3 regions of the Streptomyces sp. NPDC051582 genome follow, and region 3 is predicted to be linked to each of the others. Evidence: riboswitches for the same ligand, from Rfam matches in the RefSeq annotation. Region 3 holds a riboswitch; each other region holds the start of a gene.
What was found. Region 3 has a riboswitch for thiamine pyrophosphate ahead of thiC (phosphomethylpyrimidine synthase ThiC). Riboswitches for the same ligand answer to the same signal wherever they lie in the genome.
Positions count from the first base shown of each region.

Region 1: linked by a shared signal. The riboswitch ahead of AB0M92_RS05950 (thiamine ABC transporter substrate-binding protein) and the one ahead of thiC (phosphomethylpyrimidine synthase ThiC) in region 3 are both predicted to bind thiamine pyrophosphate.
Region 2: linked by a shared signal. The riboswitch ahead of thiO (glycine oxidase ThiO) and the one ahead of thiC (phosphomethylpyrimidine synthase ThiC) in region 3 are both predicted to bind thiamine pyrophosphate.

Region 1 is NZ_JBFAZJ010000003.1:84,723-90,371, reverse strand. It holds gene AB0M92_RS05960 (phosphatidate cytidylyltransferase) at 1-124, shown strand, start outside; gene rlmN (23S rRNA (adenine(2503)-C(2))-methyltransferase RlmN) at 286-1,398, shown strand; TPP riboswitch at 1,457-1,566, shown strand; gene AB0M92_RS05950 (thiamine ABC transporter substrate-binding protein) at 1,651-2,748, shown strand; gene AB0M92_RS05945 (iron ABC transporter permease) at 2,724-4,406, shown strand; gene AB0M92_RS05940 (ABC transporter ATP-binding protein) at 4,406-5,440, shown strand; gene AB0M92_RS05935 (hypothetical protein) at 5,465-5,649, opposite strand, start outside.
Region 2 is NZ_JBFAZJ010000018.1:80,169-85,817, reverse strand. It holds gene pknB (Stk1 family PASTA domain-containing Ser/Thr kinase) at 1-460, opposite strand, end outside; gene AB0M92_RS23325 (thiazole synthase) at 687-1,481, opposite strand; gene thiS (sulfur carrier protein ThiS) at 1,487-1,687, opposite strand; gene thiO (glycine oxidase ThiO) at 1,684-2,937, opposite strand; TPP riboswitch at 2,935-3,047, opposite strand; gene AB0M92_RS23310 (FAD-dependent oxidoreductase) at 3,152-4,372, shown strand; gene AB0M92_RS23305 (Rv2175c family DNA-binding protein) at 4,526-4,891, shown strand; gene thiE (thiamine phosphate synthase) at 4,956-5,597, shown strand.
Region 3 is NZ_JBFAZJ010000026.1:26,884-32,532, forward strand. It holds gene AB0M92_RS28705 (helix-turn-helix domain-containing protein) at 1-572, shown strand, start outside; gene AB0M92_RS28710 (SsgA family sporulation/cell division regulator) at 670-1,119, shown strand; gene AB0M92_RS28715 (YibE/F family protein) at 1,196-2,608, opposite strand; TPP riboswitch at 2,681-2,826, shown strand; gene thiC (phosphomethylpyrimidine synthase ThiC) at 2,821-4,608, shown strand; gene AB0M92_RS28725 (glycosyltransferase) at 4,712-5,649, opposite strand, start outside.

The sequences.
Region 1 (5,649 bases), on a different contig from region 3:
GGGCATCAAGGACATGGGCACGCTGCTGCCGGGCCACGGCGGCATCATGGACCGCCTCGACTCCCTGCTGCCGACCGCCCCGGTGGTGTGGCTGCTGCTCGCCGCGTTCGTCGGCACCGGCTGAAACCGGGCCCCCTGGGCTTCCGGCCGGCGGGCGGTTCACCAGGGCAACCCCGCTGAGCTGGGACGACGTACGTCTGAAGGCTTTGGGTGGGTCCGGGCGGTTACTCTTGAAGGGCGCGCTGCTTCTGCGGCGCGCCTTTCGTCTTACGAGGAGTACCAGCCATGGCCCGCCCTGTCCCGGGAGAGCTCACCTTCGTCGCCCCTCGCGGGGCCAAGAAGCCGCCCCGGCATCTCGCCGACCTCACCCCCGAGGAGCGTCGCGAGGCGGTCGCCGCGATCGGCGAGAAGCCCTTCCGGGCCAAGCAGCTCTCGCAGCACTACTTCGCCCGGTACGCGCACGACCCGGCCGAGTGGACCGACATCCCGGCGGGCTCGCGGGAGAAGCTCCAGCAGGAGCTGCTGCCCGAGCTGATGAACGTCATCCGGCACATCTCGTGCGACGAGGACACCACGCGCAAGACGCTGTGGAAGCTGCACGACGGCACGCTCGTCGAGTCCGTGCTGATGCGCTACCCCGACCGGGTCACCATGTGCATCTCCTCGCAGGCCGGCTGCGGCATGAACTGCCCGTTCTGCGCCACCGGCCAGGCGGGTCTGGACCGCAACCTGTCCACCGCCGAGATCGTCCACCAGATCGTCGACGGCATGCGGGCGCTGCGCGACGGCGAGGTCCCCGGCGGACCGGCGCGGCTGTCCAACATCGTCTTCATGGGCATGGGCGAGCCGCTGGCCAACTACAAGCGGGTCGTGGGCGCCATCCGCCGCCTCACCGACCCCGAGCCCGACGGCCTCGGCCTGTCGCAGCGCGGCATCACCGTCTCCACCGTCGGCCTGGTCCCGGCCATGCTGCGCTTCGCCGACGAGGGCTTCAAGTGCCGCCTCGCGGTCTCCCTGCACGCGCCGGACGACGAGCTGCGCGACACCCTCGTCCCCGTGAACACCCGCTGGAAGGTCCGCGAGGTCCTGGACGCGGCCTGGGAGTACGCCGAGAAGTCCGGCCGCCGGATCTCCATCGAGTACGCCCTCATCCGCGACATCAACGACCAGGCCTGGCGCGGCGACCTCCTCGGCCGCCTGCTCAAGGGCAAGCGCGTCCACGTCAACCTGATCCCGCTGAACCCGACGCCGGGCTCGAAGTGGACCGCTTCGCGTCCGGAGGACGAGAAGGCCTTCGTCGAGGCCATCGCCCGCCACGGCGTGCCGGTGACCGTCCGGGACACCCGCGGCCAGGAGATCGACGGCGCGTGCGGCCAGCTGGCCGCCTCCGAGCGCTAGCCCGCGCTTTTCGCGGGCCCGATTCGGCCACGGGGTACCCTGTGGCCGAACCAATTGCATATTCCGACAGGGGAGCGCCACAGCGCTGAGAGTGCGGTAACCGTCATCCGCAGACCCTCTGAACCTCGCCCCGGTCATTCGGGGTAGGAAGTTCGGTCATCACTCAAGCTGTTGCGCCCTGCCCGGCGACCGCTCGCACTGAGCGCCGGGCAGGGCCGCGTCTTCTCCTGGTCTTCCCAGGAGGAATCACCAGTGAGCACCACCAAGAAGTTCGCGGGCGCTGCGCTCGCGGCCGCGCTCGGCGTCGCCACGCTCAGCGCGTGCGGCGGCGCCAAGGACGAGTCCGCGTCCGGCGCGAGTGACGCGCCGAAGTCCAAGACCGTCACGCTCGTCTCGCACGACTCCTTCAACGTGACCGACACGGTCCTCAAGGAGTTCGAGCAGCAGAGCGGCTACACCGTCAAGGTCCTGAAGTCCGGGGACGCGGGCGCCGCCCTCAACCAGGAGATCCTCACCAAGGGCTCGCCGCGCGGCGACGTGTTCTTCGGTGTGGACAACACGCTGCTCTCCCGCGCCCTCGACAACGGCATCTTCACGCCGTACGAGGTCAAGGGCCTGGCCGACGTGAAGCCCGAGTACGTGCTCGACAAGCAGCACCGGGTCACCCCGATCGACTCGGGCGACATCTGCGTCAACTACGACAAGGCGTACTTCGCCGACAAGAAGATCGCCCCGCCGCAGACGCTGGACGACCTGGTCAAGCCGGAGTACAAGAACCTGCTGGTCACCGAGAACGCGGCGACCTCCTCGCCGGGCCTCGGCTTCCTCCTCGCCTCCGTCGGCAAGTACGGCGAGGAAGGCTGGAAGGACTACTGGAGCAAGCTCAAGGCCAACGGCGTCGAGGTGGTCGACGGCTGGGAGCAGGCGTACAACGAGCGCTTCTCCGGCTCCGCGGGCGGCAAGAAGGCCAAGGGCGACCGGCCGCTGGTCGTCTCGTACGCCTCCAGCCCGCCGGTCGAGGTCCTGTACGGCGAGCCGCAGCCGGCCGAGGCGCCCACGGGCGTGTCCACCGGCACCTGCTTCCGCCAGGTCGAGTTCGCGGGCCTGCTCAAGGGCGCGAAGAACGAGGAGGGCGGCAAGGCGCTCCTCGACTTCCTGGTGGGCAAGAAGTTCCAGGAGGACATGCCGCTCCAGATGTTCGTGAACCCGGTGGTCAAGGACGCGAAGCTGCCGGAGCTGTTCACGAAGCACGGCGTGGTCGTCGAGAAGCCCGAGAACGTGGCTCCCGAGACCATCGCCAAGAACCGTGAGCAGTGGGTCAAGACATGGTCCTCGCTCGTCGTGAAGTAGGACGCGAGAGCGCGCGCGGTACGGCCGTCCGGCTCGGGCTGATGGCCGTACCGCTCGCCTTCTTCGGGCTGTTCTTCGCCTATCCCGTGGCCGCGATCGTCGGGCGCGGGATCAAGACCGACGAGGGCTGGCAGTTCGGCCGGATCGGCGAGGTGCTGGCCCGGCCGGACATCGCCGACGTGCTCTGGTTCACCACCTGGCAGGCGCTCGCGTCCACGGCGCTCACGCTCCTGATCGCACTCCCCGGCGCGTACGTCTTCGCGCGCTTCGAGTTCCGCGGCAAACAGCTGCTGCGGGCGGTGGTCACGGTCCCGTTCGTGCTGCCGACGGTGGTCGTCGGCACCGCCTTCCTGGCGCTGGTCGGGCGGGGCGGGCTGCTGGACGAGCTGTGGGGCGTCCGGCTGGACACCACCGTGTGGGCGATCCTGCTCGCGCACGTCTTCTTCAACTACGCCGTCGTCGTACGGACGGTCGGAGGGCTCTGGGCGCAGCTGGACCCGCGCCAGGAGGAGGCCGCCCGGGTGCTCGGCGCCGGGCGGTTCGCCGCGTGGCGGCGGGTGACGCTGCCCGCGCTGGGGCCCGCGGTGGCCGCGGCCTCGCTGATGGTGTTCCTGTTCACGTTCACCTCCTTCGGCGTCGTGCAGATCCTCGGCGGGCCCGCGTACGCCACCTTGGAGGTGGAGGTCTACCGGCAGACCGCGCAGCTGCTGGACCTGCCGACGGCCGCCGTCCTCACGATGGTCCAGTTCGTGGCGGTCGGCCTGATCCTCGCAATCCACGCCCGGACGGTGCGCCGGCGGGAGACCGCCCTGCGGCTCGTCGATCCGGCGCGCACCGCGCACCGGGTCGACGGGGCGGGGCAGCGGGCCCTGCTGGGCGGGGTGCTGCTGACGGTGGCGCTGCTGATCGTGGCTCCGCTGGCGGTGCTGGTGGAGCGCTCCCTCGACGCGCCCGGCGGGTACGGGTTCGGCTTCTACCGGGCGCTCCAGGACGTGGGCGCGGGTGGCGGAACGTTTCTGGTGCCCCCGCTGGAGGCCATCTGGAACTCCCTCCAGTACGCGCTCGCCGCCACCGCCATAGCCCTGGTGATCGGAGGGCTCGCGGCGGCGGCGCTGACCCGGCGCGGGGGCCGGTTCGTGCGCGGGTTCGACGCGCTGCTGATGCTTCCGCTGGGGGTGTCGGCCGTGACCGTCGGCTTCGGGTTCCTGATCACCCTGGACGAGCCGCCGCTGGACCTGCGGACCTCGTGGATCCTGGTGCCGCTCGCGCAGGCGCTGGTGGGCGTGCCCTTCGTCGTACGGACCATGCTGCCGGTGCTGCGCGCCGTGGACGGGCGGCTGCGCGAGGCCGCCGCGGTGCTCGGGGCCTCCCCGCTGCGGGCCTGGCGGGAGGTGGACCTGCCGCTGGTGCGGCGGGCGCTGCTGATCGCGGCCGGATTCGCCTTCGCCGTCTCGCTGGGGGAGTTCGGGGCGACCGTCTTCATCGCCCGGCCCGACCGGCCGACGCTGCCGGTGGCCGTGGCGCGGCTGCTGGGGCGGGCCGGTGAGCTGAACTACGGGCAGGCGATGGCCCTGAGCACGATTTTGATGCTGGTGTGCGCGGTGTCCCTGCTGGTGCTGGAGCGGCTGCGCCCCGACAAGACCTCGGGAGAGTTCTGATGACGTTGCTCGAACTGGCCGGGGTGTCGGTGCGCTTCGGTGAGCGCGCCGTCGTCGACGCGGTCGACCTGGAGGTGGCCGAGCACGAGATCGTGTGCGTGCTCGGGCCCAGCGGAAGCGGCAAGTCCACGCTGCTGCGGGTGGTGGCCGGGCTCCAGCCGGTTTCGGCGGGGCGGGTCCTGCTGGGCGGGGCGGACCAGGCGCGGGTGCCGGTGCACCGGCGCGGGGTCGGCCTGATGTTCCAGGACCACCAGTTGTTCCCGCACCGGGACGTGGGCGGCAACGTCGCGTTCGGGCTGCGCATGCGGGGCTCGGCCCGGGGGTCCGCACGTGTGGCGCAGGAGTCCCGGGTCGCCGAGTTGCTGGAGCTGGTCGGGCTCCCCGGGGCCCGGGGACGCTCGGTGGCTTCGCTGTCGGGCGGTGAGCAGCAGCGGGTCGCGCTGGCGCGGGCGCTGGCGCCGTCGCCGAGGCTGCTGATGCTGGACGAGCCGCTGGGGCAGCTGGACCGCGGGCTTCGGGAGCGGCTGGTGGTGGAGCTGCGGGGGCTGTTCTCCCGGCTCGGGACCACCGTGCTGGCCGTCACCCACGACCAGGGGGAGGCCTTCGCGCTGGCCGACCGGGTGGTGGTGATGCGGGAGGGGCGGATCGCGCAGGCCGGGACCCCGCTGGAGGTGTGGCAGCGGCCGGCCTCGGAGTTCGTGGCGCGCTTCCTCGGCTTCGAGAACGTCATCGCGGCCGTGGTGGCGGACGGGGCCGCGGTGACGGCGTGGGGGAAGGTGCAGGTGCCGGTCGGGTCGCCGGAGGGGGAGCAGAACCTTCTGATCCGTCCGGCCGGGGTGGTGCCGGCGGCAGCGGGGCTGCGGTGTGAGGTGCTTTCGCGGACGTTTCGCGGGACGCACGTCGCGCTGCGGTTGCGTCCGGAGGCCGGGCCGGAGCTGGAGGCGGAGTGCGGGCTGGCCGGGGCGCCGGGGGTGGGGGAGCGGGTCGCGGTGGCCTTCTCGCCGGCCGAGGTGGTCGTGCTCCCGGCGGCGTGACCGCTCGCCCCGGACCCCGCCGCCTCAGACGCCGGCGGGGGCGGGCTCTTGCTCCGGGGTCTGCGCGCCCTCGTGGTTGCCGTACCAGGCGACGGCCACCGCGCCCGTGACGGCCAGGACGAAGCCGAGGACCGCCAGCCAGGCCAGGCCCGGACGGGAGGCGTCGCCCAGCCACAGGACGCCGATCGCACCCGGCAGGACGGTCTCGC
Region 2 (5,649 bases), on a different contig from region 3:
GGCCGTCGTCGCCGATCAGGACGTTCTCGGGCTTCATGTCGCGGTGTACGAACCCGGCGCGGTGGGCGGCGCCGAGGGCGGCCAGGACCGGCTCCAGGATGTCGAGGGCCGCGCGGGGCTGGAGCGCGCCGCGCTCGCGGAGCACGTCGCGCAGCGTGCAGCCGGAGACGTACTCCATGGCCAGGTACGTGTACGGCCCGTCGGTGCCCTGGTCGAAGACGGCGACGACGTTGGGGTGCGCGAGGCGGGCGACGGACTTGGCCTCGCGGATGAAGCGGTCGACGAAGCCGGCGTCGGCGGCGAGCGCCGGGTGCATCACCTTGAGTGCGAGCACGCGGTCGAGGCGGGTGTCGACGGCCCGGTAGACCGTCGCCATGCCGCCGGCCGCGATGCGCGCGTCGACGCGGTAGCGGCCGTCGAGTGTCTGCCCGACGAGGGGGTCATCCAGGGTCGTATCCACCCGGCGATTCTACGAGCGTCCGTGCTGCCGCCGACCAGGGGCCGGTGAGGTTGCAGCGCAGCTGTGACGTGGGAGGCGCCGCGCGGGGTGCCCCTGCCTGCGGCGCAGCCGTGAGACGAGGCAGCGGCCCGGGGCCCGCGGCGAGCGCCCACGCTCTCCCCCCGCCCCGCCCGGGGGCGAGGGGGGACGGTGGGCACGCGTCGTGAGTTCCCGTACCCCCGCCACCTCAGAACGCCGGGCGTTCCGGGTCCAGGGCGGCTCGGCCCTCGGTGGGGGAGGAGGCTTCCGCGAAGCGGCGCTGGGGGATGCGGCCCGCACGGTGGGCCAGCCGGCCCGCCGACACCGCGTCGCGCATGGCAGCCGCCATCAGGACCGGGAACTGGGCCCGGGTCACCGCCGAGGCGAGCATCACCGCCGCGCACCCCAGCTCCATCGCCAGCGCCACGTCCGAGGCCGTGCCCGCCCCCGCGTCCAGGATCACCGGGACCCCGGCCCGCTCCGCGATCAGCTCGAAGTTGTGCGGGTTGCGGATCCCCATCCCCGACCCGATCGGCGACCCCAGCGGCATGATCGCCGCGCAGCCCACGTCCTCCAGCTTGCGGGCGAGGACCGGGTCGTCATTCGTGTAGGGGAGGACGGTGAAGCCCTCGTCCACCAGGGTCTCCGCCGCGTCCAGCAGCTCCACCCCGTCGGGCAGCAGCGTCCGTTCGTCCGCCACCACCTCCAGCTTGATCCAGTCGGTGCCCAGCGCCTCCCGCGCCAGGCGCGCGGTCAGCACGGCCTCGCCCGCCGTGAAGCACCCCGCCGTGTTCGGGAGTACGGAGATGCCCAGTTTCGTCAGCACCGACAGGACGGAGCCCTGCACCGTCGGGTCCAGCCGCCGCATGGCCACCGTGGTGAGCTCCGTACCGGACGCGACCAGCGCCCGTTCCAGGACGTCCAGGCTCGGCGCCCCGCCCGTGCCCATGATCAGGCGGGACGAGAAGGTCCGGCCGGCCAGCTGAAAGGCGTCGTCAGCCATCGCGCTCAGCCCCCCTGGACCGCGGTGAGGACCTCGACCCGGTCGCCCTCGCCCACCGGTGTGAGCGGCCACTGCCCGCGCGGGACGACGGTCTCGTTCAGTGCGGCCGCCACGCCGGACGGAGCCGCGGTCAAGGTGGCGACCACCGCGTCGAGGGTGGTGCCGGCCGCGATCTCGCGCGGCTCGCCGTTGACGGAGATGGTCATGCGTACGACTCCTGACGTGCGGCGGAGAACCGGCGCGGGGTGAACGGGCGGGCGATCTCCGGCACCGTGCCGGTGGTCAGCAGCTCCGCCATCACGTCGCCGGTGAGCGGGGTCAGCAGCACCCCGTTGCGGTAGTGCCCGGTGGCCAGGTGCAGGCCGGGCAGTTCGGTCGGGCCGAGCAGCGGGGCGTTGTCCGGGGACCCGGGCCGCAGTCCGGCCCGGGTCTCGGTCAGCGGCAGTTCGGTGATGCCGGGCACCAGCTCGTGGGCGTCGCGCAGGAGTTCGTAGACCCCGCCCGCGGTGACGGTGGTGTCCCAGCCGAGTTCCTCGCTGGTGGCCCCGATGACGAGCTCGCCGTTCTCGCGCGGCACCAGGTAGACGTGGCTGCCGCGCACCACCGCCCGCACCGTCCGCGAGAGGAACGGCGCGTACGCCGCCGGCACCGCGAGCCGCAGCACCTGGCCCTTCACGGGCCGTACGGGAGGCAGCGCCTGCGGCGGTACGCCGGCCAGCCGGCCGCTGAGCGAGCCCGCGGCCAGCACCACCTGGTCGGCGCGCAGCTCCGTACCGTCGTCGAGCCGTACGCCGACGGCCCGGTCGGCGGCGGTCAGCAGCCGCTCCGCGGCCGCCCGGCGGATCTCCACCCCGGCGCGCTCGCACGCGGCCAGCAGCGCGGCCGCCAGCCGGCGCGGATCGACCTGGTGGTCGCCGTCCACGCGCAGGCCGCCCCGTACACCCGGCGCCAGCATGGGCTCCAGGCGGCGGCACTCGCGGCCGGTGAGCCATTCGGACTCCAGGCCGCAACGGCGCTGGAGGGCGTGCAGTTCACGCAGGTGCAGCCGGTCGTCGGCGTCGAGGGCGACGGCGAGCGTGCCGCAGGCCCGGTAGCCGATGTCCATCCCGCCGCTGGCCTCGGCCAGCTCGGCGGCGAACTCCGGGTAGCGGGCCGCGGAGGCGAGGTTGAGTCCCAGCAGGGTCTCCTCGCCGTAGTGCAGCTCCGTGACGGCGGCGAGCATGCCGGCCGCGACCTGCGCGGCGCCGCCGCCGGGCGCCGGGTCGGCGAGTACGGTCCGCAGTCCGTGCCGGGCCGCCCGCCAGGCGGTGACCAGGCCGATGATCCCGCCCCCGACGACGAGGACGTCGGACCCGGAGGACGCGGAGGACCCGGAGGATCCCGAGGACCCGGGGGATCCGGCGGAGCCCGCGGCCCCCGGGGATCCCGGATCGGATCCGTTCAGAGATGAGTGCATGGGCGTCCAGCCCCTCCCTTCGCCGGCATGACCCGGATCAGGTTCGTACGGTCGGAGGCCGCTCAGCCTCCCTCTCAGCCCGGTGCGCCCGGACTCCCGCGATAGGTACGGGCGCCAGCCTAACCCCGCCGCCGGGGGCGGGTAAGGCTGCCTCCCCGGCGACCGCGCCGAGCCGCTGTTCCTGACGAAGCGTCAGATCGCTAGGCTGGGCGGTGTGAGCGAGCAGACGGAACAGACTCAGAGCGGCGTCGTCATCGTCGGCGCCGGAATGGCCGGGGTGCAGACCGCGGTCGCGCTGCGGGAGCAGGGGTGGCGCCGCCCGATCACCCTGCTGGGCGCCGAACCCCACCAGCCGTACGACCGGCCGCCGCTGTCGAAGGCGGTGCTGCTCGGCAAGGCCGAGGACTCCGCGTTCGACGTGGACTTCGAGGGGCTCGGCATCGTGCTCCGGCTCGGGGTGGAGGTCACCGGACTGCGGGCCGCCGAGCGCGAGCTGGACACCGAGGCGGGGCCGGTCCCGTACGACGTCCTCGTCCTGGCGACCGGCGCCGAACCGCTGACCCTGCCCGGGTCCGAGGGCGTACCCGGCGTGCACCTGCTGCGCACCCTGGACGACGCGGCCCGGCTGCGGCCGGTGCTGGCGAGCGCTCCGGCGACCGTGGTGGTCGGCGCGGGCTGGATCGGCGCGGAATTCGCCACCGCGGCGCGCGAGGCGGGCTGCGCGGTCACCGTCGTCGAGGCGGCCGACCGGGTGCTGGCCGGGGCGCTGCCCGCGGAGGTCGCGGCCCCCATGGCCCACTGGTACGAGCAGGCCGGGGCCGCGCTGCTGACCGGCGCCAAGGTCTCCTCGGTGGAGTCCGGGCGGGTCCTGCTCGCGGACGGGCGGGAGCTGCCGGCGGGCGCGGTGGTCGTCGGCATCGGGGCCCGGCCGGCGACCCGGTGGCTGGCGGGCTCGGGGGTGGAGCTCGGGCCGGAGGGCGCGGTCACCGCGGACGAGTACCTGCGGACCGGCCTGCCCGATGTGTACGCGGTCGGCGACTGCGCGTCGTTCCCGTCGGCCCGCTACGGGGCGCGGCTGCTGGTCCACCACTGGGACAACGCCCTCCAGGGGCCGCGGGTGGTCGCGGCGAACGTCGTGGCGGGCAAGGCGCTCCAGGTCTACGACCCGGTGCCGTACTTCTGGTCGGAGCAGTTCGGGCGGTTCGTCCAGTACGCGGGCCACCACGCGGGCGCCGACGAGCTGGTGTGGCGCGGGGACCCCGCCGAGGCGGGCTGGTCGGTGTGCTGGCTGCGGGACGGGGCGCTGGCCGCGGTCCTGGCGGTCGGCAGGCCGCGGGACCTGGCGCAGGGGCGGAAGCTGATCGAGACGGGCGCCCCGGTGGACCCGGCCAGGGTCGCCGATCCCGCGGTTCCGCTGAAGTCGGCGCTGGTCTAGGCAGTGGGCCGGACGGCGGGCCGGGCGGTGGGCCAGCCGATGCTCCCGGCGCTGGTCCCGCACCCCGCCCGGACCCCGCCCGGGCGGGGTCCGGGGACCCGGACGGGTCGGCCCGGGTACCGGGTGTCAGTCCGAGGTGGCAGGCTTGTGCCCGTGACCGAGATTGACGCAAAGATCGACGCCCTTGTCCCCGCCTGGCTGTACGTACCCGACATCGCCGAGATGCTCGACATCGAAGTGACCCGGGTCCGCCAGCTGGTCAAGGAAGGTCAGCTGATCGCCGTACGCCGGGGCGAGAACCGTTCGCTCCAGGTGCCCGCCCCCTTCATCGACGGCGACAAGATCGTCAAGGGCCTGCCCGGCCTGCTGACCGTGCTCCGCGACGACGGCTTCTCCGACGAGGAGATCCTGGAGTGGATGTTCACCCCGGACCCGACCCTGCCCGGCACCCCCGCGCAGGCGCTGAGCGAGAATCGCGGCACGGAGGTGAAGCGCCGCGCTCAGGCGCTCGCCCTCTGACCGGCTGATCCACCGGCGTACGGGCCCGCCCGGGCCCGTACGCCACCACCAGGGGGGAACACCCATGCAGCAGCTGTCCGACGCCCGGCTCTACCTGTGCACGGACGCCCGCAAGCGGCAGGGGGACCTCTCCGGGTTCCTCGACGCGGTCCTGGCCGGCGGCGTCGACATCGTCCAGCTGCGCGACAAGGGCATGGAGGCCGGCGAGGAGCTCGAACACCTCCAGGTGTTCGCCGAGGCCGCGCGCCGGCACGGCAAGCTCCTCGCGGTGAACGACCGCGCCGACGTCGCCCACGCCATCGGCTCCGACGTCCTGCACCTGGGCCAGGGCGACATCCCGGTGCCCGCCGCCCGCGCGATCCTCGGCGAGTCCGTGCTCGTCGGCCGTTCCTGCCACGCCGAGTCCGAGGTCGACGCCGCCGTCGCCGAGCCGGGCGTGGACTACTTCTGCACCGGCCCCTGCTGGCCCACCCCCACCAAGCCCGGCCGGTACGCGCCCGGGCTCGGGCTGGTCCGGTACGCGGCCTCGCTGGCCCCCGCCCGCCCCTGGTTCGCCATCGGCGGCATCGACGCCGGCAACCTCGACGAGGTCCTCGACGCCGGAGCCACCCGCATCGTGGTCGTCCGCGCGCTCACCGAGGCCTCCGACCCGGGCGCGGCCGCCGCCGACCTGGCCAAGCGGGTCCGGGAGCGCGTTTCCGCCTAACGGAACACCGGCCGCCCGTGCAGGTGTCCAAAAACGTGTCCAAAAGGCGGAC
Region 3 (5,649 bases):
GAGTGTTCGTGCTCGGCGCAGCCGCCGGGCGGCTGGCGGGCGGCGGACTGCAGCAGAAACGTCGCAGCATGATCCTCGACTCCCTCGCGCACTTCCGCGACGCGGTCGGGGCCCCCGTCTATTTCGCCGTGTTCCGCGAGGGCGAGATCGAGTTGGTGGGCGTCTCGGACACCCCGGCCAGCCCCGCCGTCGAGGAGTGGGCGGATTTCCGTGCGACCGGCCACGCGCACGCCATCGGGCAGTGCCTGCTGGCCCAACTCGATGAGAAGACGCGCAGGGACTACTACGAGCGGCACCCGGTCGAGGCCGTCACCCAGTACACCGTCCGGGACCAGAGCGCCCTCGAACATCGAATCGGCTCTCTCGGGCGCATGGAGCCGGTTACGGAGCGTCAGGAATATGCGCTGGGCACGGTGTGTGCAGCCATCCCCATCACCGCGGGCGATACCGCCGCAACCATGGCGATTTCTCTCCCTTTGCACCAGGAGAAACGGTTGCTGTATGTGGTCGATCGACTACGGAGTGAAGTAGGCGCGCTGTTGAGCACCCTCTCGTTCTCTATCAGTATCTGAAAACTCACTCCTTGTGATCTGCATGAGCTTCCACCACCCTTGTCAAGAGGGCCCTGGGGGATCATTCCTGGCCACTTCCACTACAGCGGGGTAGTCCATGCGCGAGTCGGTACAGGCAGAGGTCATGATGAGCTTCCTCGTTTCCGAGGAGCTCTCCTTCCGGATCCCGGTGGAACTCCGGTACGACACCCGGGACCCCTACGCAGTGCGTCTGACGTTCCACCTTCCCGGAGACGCCCCCGTGACCTGGGCGTTCGGCCGGGAGCTGCTCCTCGACGGCATCAACAAGCCGTGCGGTGACGGCGACGTGCACATCGCCCCCACCGATCCCGAGGAACTGTCCGACGTCCACATCCGGCTCCAGGTCGGCAGCGACCGGGCCCTGTTCCGCGCCGGTGCGGCGCCGCTCGTCGCGTTCCTCGACCGTACCGACCGGCTTGTTCCGCTCGGTCAGGAGCGAAACCTCGGCGACTTCGAGGAGAACCTCGACGAGGCGCTGGACCGGATCCTGGCCGAGTCCCGGCAGAACGAGCAGAACGCCGGCTGAGCGGGCGGACCCGACGAGCCGAGCCGGCCGACCGCACGCGCCGAGTCGCCCCGGGCCCCCGAGCCGCCCGGGCCGCTCAGCGCTTGCGCCGCCGGCCCCGGCCGCCGCGGACCGGCCCCGAGGCCGCCGCTCCGGCCGGGGAGCCCGGCCGGTCGGCGGACACCACCAGCGCCGCGAGCGCGGTGGTCACCGGGACCGAGGCGACCAGGCCGATCGACCCGACCAGAGTGCGTACGATCTCTTCCGCGACCAGTTCGCTGTTGGCCACCGAACCCATACTGCTGTTCGCGATCGAGAACAGCAGCAGCAGCGGAAGCGCTGCGCCCGCGTAGGCCAGCACCAGCGTGTTGACCACCGAGGCGATGTGGTCGCGGCCGATCCGGATGGCCGCGCGGTACAGGGCGCGGGGCCCCATCGACGAGTCGGCCTGGTGGAGTTCCCAGACCGCCGACGTCTGGGTGACCGTCACGTCGTCGAGCACGCCCAGCGATCCGATGATCACGCCCGCGAGCAGCAGACCGCTCATGTCGATGTCCGGGTAGAGCCCGTGGATGAGCCCGGTGTTGTCGTCGGTGTTGCCGCTGAGGAACGCCCAGTCGACGAATGCCGAGCCGAGCAGCCCGATCAGCAGCAGCGAGACGAGTGTGCCGAGGACGGCGACGGACGTACGAGCGCTCAGGCCATGGCACATGTACAGCGCGATGAGCATGATGGCGCTGGCTCCGACGACCGCGACGACCAGTGGGTTCGAGCCTTGGAGGATCGCCGGGAGGATGAACAGGGTCAGCACGCCGAAGCTGACGACCAGCGCGATCAGCGCGAACAGGCCCCGCATCCGTCCGACGACGACCACGGCCACGGCGAAGATGCCGGCCAGCACCGCCAGCGGGAGCTTGCGGTTCACGTCGACCACGGAGTACTGGAGGTCCCGGGGCGCGTCCGGCGCGTACGCGACGACGACCTCCTGGTCCTTCTCCAGTTGCCTTGGTGCGCCCGGCTGGACGATCTCGATGAACGTCCGGCCCTTGTCCGGACCGGTGCCGACCTCGATGGTGGCCTTCTTGCAGTCGCCGGTCTGCTGGGCCTGGGCCTCACGGCCCTCCGGGGTGGTGGCGTTCCCGGTGGTCGGCACCTGCGAGGCGTTCACCGATTTGCAGTCGACCTGTGCGAGCCCGACGACCCGGCCCTGCTGGGTCTGCCGGTCGAAGCCCACCCCGGAGCGCTCGTGGGCGGGCGCTCCGCCCGGCCAGAGAACCACCATGCCGACGAAGACGGCCACGGCGAAGGGGATCAGGACCGCCGCGATGACCTTGCGCAGGTGCTTCGAGACGGGAGCCGCCGGTCCGTGGCCGTGGGAATGACCGTGGGAGTGGCCCTGGGCCGGGATCTGGTCGTGCCGGTGGTCGTCGTGCCCGTGGCCCACATGCGCGTGGTCGCTGTGACCCGTGGGCTCGGTGGGCTGGGTGGGGGGCTGCGGCGAGGACGTCACCGGCAGATCATCGCAAGAGTTCAGGGGGCCCACTGTTCAGCACGCCACAAATGACGCTAGCGTGGGGGCACCTTTGCACAACGCGGGAGCTCGGAGCACCGGGCTGAGAGGGCGCTGATCACCGTACGCGCAGCACAGATGCGTACGGGAAGAGGCTGCGTCGACCGCCGAACCTGTTACCGGGTAATGCCGGCGTAGGGAGATCAGGTCTCATGACCATTCAGGACGCACGCACGCCTGCCGTCAGCCAGGACGACGCCGACCGGACCGAGCGCCAGCCGGGCTGGCACAAGGGCTACGTGGCGGGCTCCCGCCCCGACATCCGGGTGCCGGTCCGTCAGGTCCACCTCACCAACGGCAAGGACGTGACGCTCTACGACACGTCCGGGCCGTACACCGACCCTCAGATCGAGACCGACGTGCGGCGCGGCCTGCCGCCGCTGCGCGAGAACTGGATCATCAGCCGCGGCGACACCGAGGAGTACGCGGGCCGCCCCGCGCGCCCCGAGGACGACGGCATCAAGCACACCTCGCCCCGAGGTGGCCTCAAGAACCTCGACGCGGTCTTCCCGGGGCGTCCGCGCCAGCCCCGCCGGGGCCGGGACGGCGCCGCCGTCACGCAGCTCGCGTACGCCCGCCGCGGTGAGATCACCCCGGAGATGGAGTACGTCGCGATCCGCGAGAACGTCTCCCCCGAGGTCGTCCGTGAGGAGATCGCCGCAGGTCGCGCGGTGCTTCCCGCGAACGTGAACCACCCCGAGATCGAGCCGATGATCATCGGTAAGCGATTCCTGGTGAAGGTCAACGCCAACATCGGCAACTCCGCGGTCACCTCCTCCATCGAGGAGGAGGTCGACAAGATGACCTGGGCGACCAAGTGGGGCGCCGACACGGTCATGGACCTCTCGACCGGCCGCAACATCCACACCACCCGCGAGTGGGTGCTGCGCAACTCCCCGGTCCCGATCGGCACCGTGCCGCTGTACCAGGCGCTGGAGAAGGTCGACGGCCGCGCCGAGGACCTGACCTGGGAGATCTACAAGGACACGGTCATCGAGCAGGCGGAGCAGGGCGTCGACTACATGACGGTCCACGCCGGCGTGCTGCTCCCGTACGTGCCGCTGACCGCCCGCCGCAAGACCGGCATCGTCTCCCGCGGCGGTTCGATCATGGCCGCCTGGTGCCTGGCGCACCACAAGGAGAACTTCCTCTACACGAACTTCGAGGAGCTCTGCGAGATCCTCGCGACGTACGACGTCACGTACTCGCTCGGCGACGGCCTGCGCCCCGGCTCCATCGCGGACGCCAACGACGCAGCGCAGTTCGCGGAGCTGAAGACGCTGGGCGAGCTGAACACGATCGCCAAGCGGCACAACGTGCAGACCATGATCGAGGGCCCGGGCCACGTCCCGATGCACAAGATCAAGGAGAACATCGACCTCCAGCAGGAGATCTGCGAGGAGGCGCCGTTCTACACGCTCGGCCCGCTGACCACGGACGTCGCCCCGGCGTACGACCACATCACCTCGGGCATCGGCGCCGCGATGATCGCCTGGTGGGGCACCGCGATGCTCTGCTACGTCACGCCGAAGGAGCACCTGGGCCTGCCCAACCGTGACGACGTGAAGACCGGCGTCATCACGTACAAGATCGCCGCTCACGCGGCCGACCTGGCCAAGGGCCACCCGGGCGCCCAGGAATGGGACGACGCCCTGTCGGACGCGCGGTTCGAGTTCCGCTGGGAGGACCAGTTCAACCTGGCCCTCGACCCGGACACGGCCCGCGAGTTCCACGACGAGACGCTCCCGGCCGAACCGGCCAAGACCGCGCACTTCTGCTCGATGTGCGGTCCGAAGTTCTGCTCGATGAAGATCTCCCAGGACATCCGCCGTGAGCACGGCGGCGACCTGAAGGCCGATGAGATCGAGGCGGGCATGGCGGAGAAGTCCGCCGAGTTCGCCGCGAGCGGGAACCGGGTCTACCTCCCGCTGGCGGACTGACCCGCCCATGACGGCCGGCGCTGCTCTGGGGAGGATGAGGGGGCTTCCCAGAGCAGTGTCCCGGCATGCGCCCGCACGGACGCACGCCGCGCGGCGGTGGGGGTCAGACCTTCGCGTCGCGCGATGTTTCACGTGAAACAGGGACGGCCGGCCCGCTGCGGGCCACCGCGAAACCGCGATTGGCCTCTGTCTGGCGACGATACGGCTCGGGCAGGTCGGGCAGGGCCAGCAGTCGGTCGCAGGCGCGCAGTGAGGCTTGCACGTCCCCCACCCAGTACGCGGTGATGGAGTGCTCGAAGAGCAGCCCCCACCGGTACACCCATGGCTGGACGAACAGCAGGTCCGGAGGGACCGGGCGGTCCAGCACCGCCGAGGTGATCGCGTGGGCCGTGTGGTGGCGCCCCAGCACCCTGAGCCTGGAGGCGAGTTCGTAGCAGGCTTCCAGCCGGGTGGGCCGGGACTCCCAGGCCTGCGAAAGGGCGTCCATGGCGGCGGGCCAGTCGCCGGACTCGGCGCTCAGGACTCCGGCCTGGAGCAGCGCGTAGTAGGCCTCCTCGGCCCAGCCGCCCATGGCTGCGCGGCGTCGGTAGAGCCGGATCGCCGCGGCGGTGTCGCCCATGTCCCGCATCGTCTGGGCGAGGTAGAAGACCGTCCTGGTGTTGGAGGGGTCCTTTTCGAGTTCGGCGCCGAGCAAGCGGGCATCACGTTCGAACTTGTCGTGCCGGGAGCCCCCGTCCGCGTGGTCTTCGATGAACAGCGCGTCGAGGTTCTCCTGGAATCCGGGACGCTCGTCGTACTCCCCGGGGGCGTCGCAGGTCAGGTACTCGTGGGTGACGCCCTCGTACCGCCAGGGGAGGTCACCCCGGACCAGCCGCTTGATGCGGTACTCCGTCGTGCCCTCGTGGCGCAACATGTACGACTGCGCGGTGAGCGGGGGCAGCGGGCCGGTGCGGCGCAGGACGAGGTCGGCGTCGAGGAGGAGCAGGTAGTCGGCCTTGCCGCGGGCATGCGCGATGTTGAGACTGCGATTGTGCCCGAAGT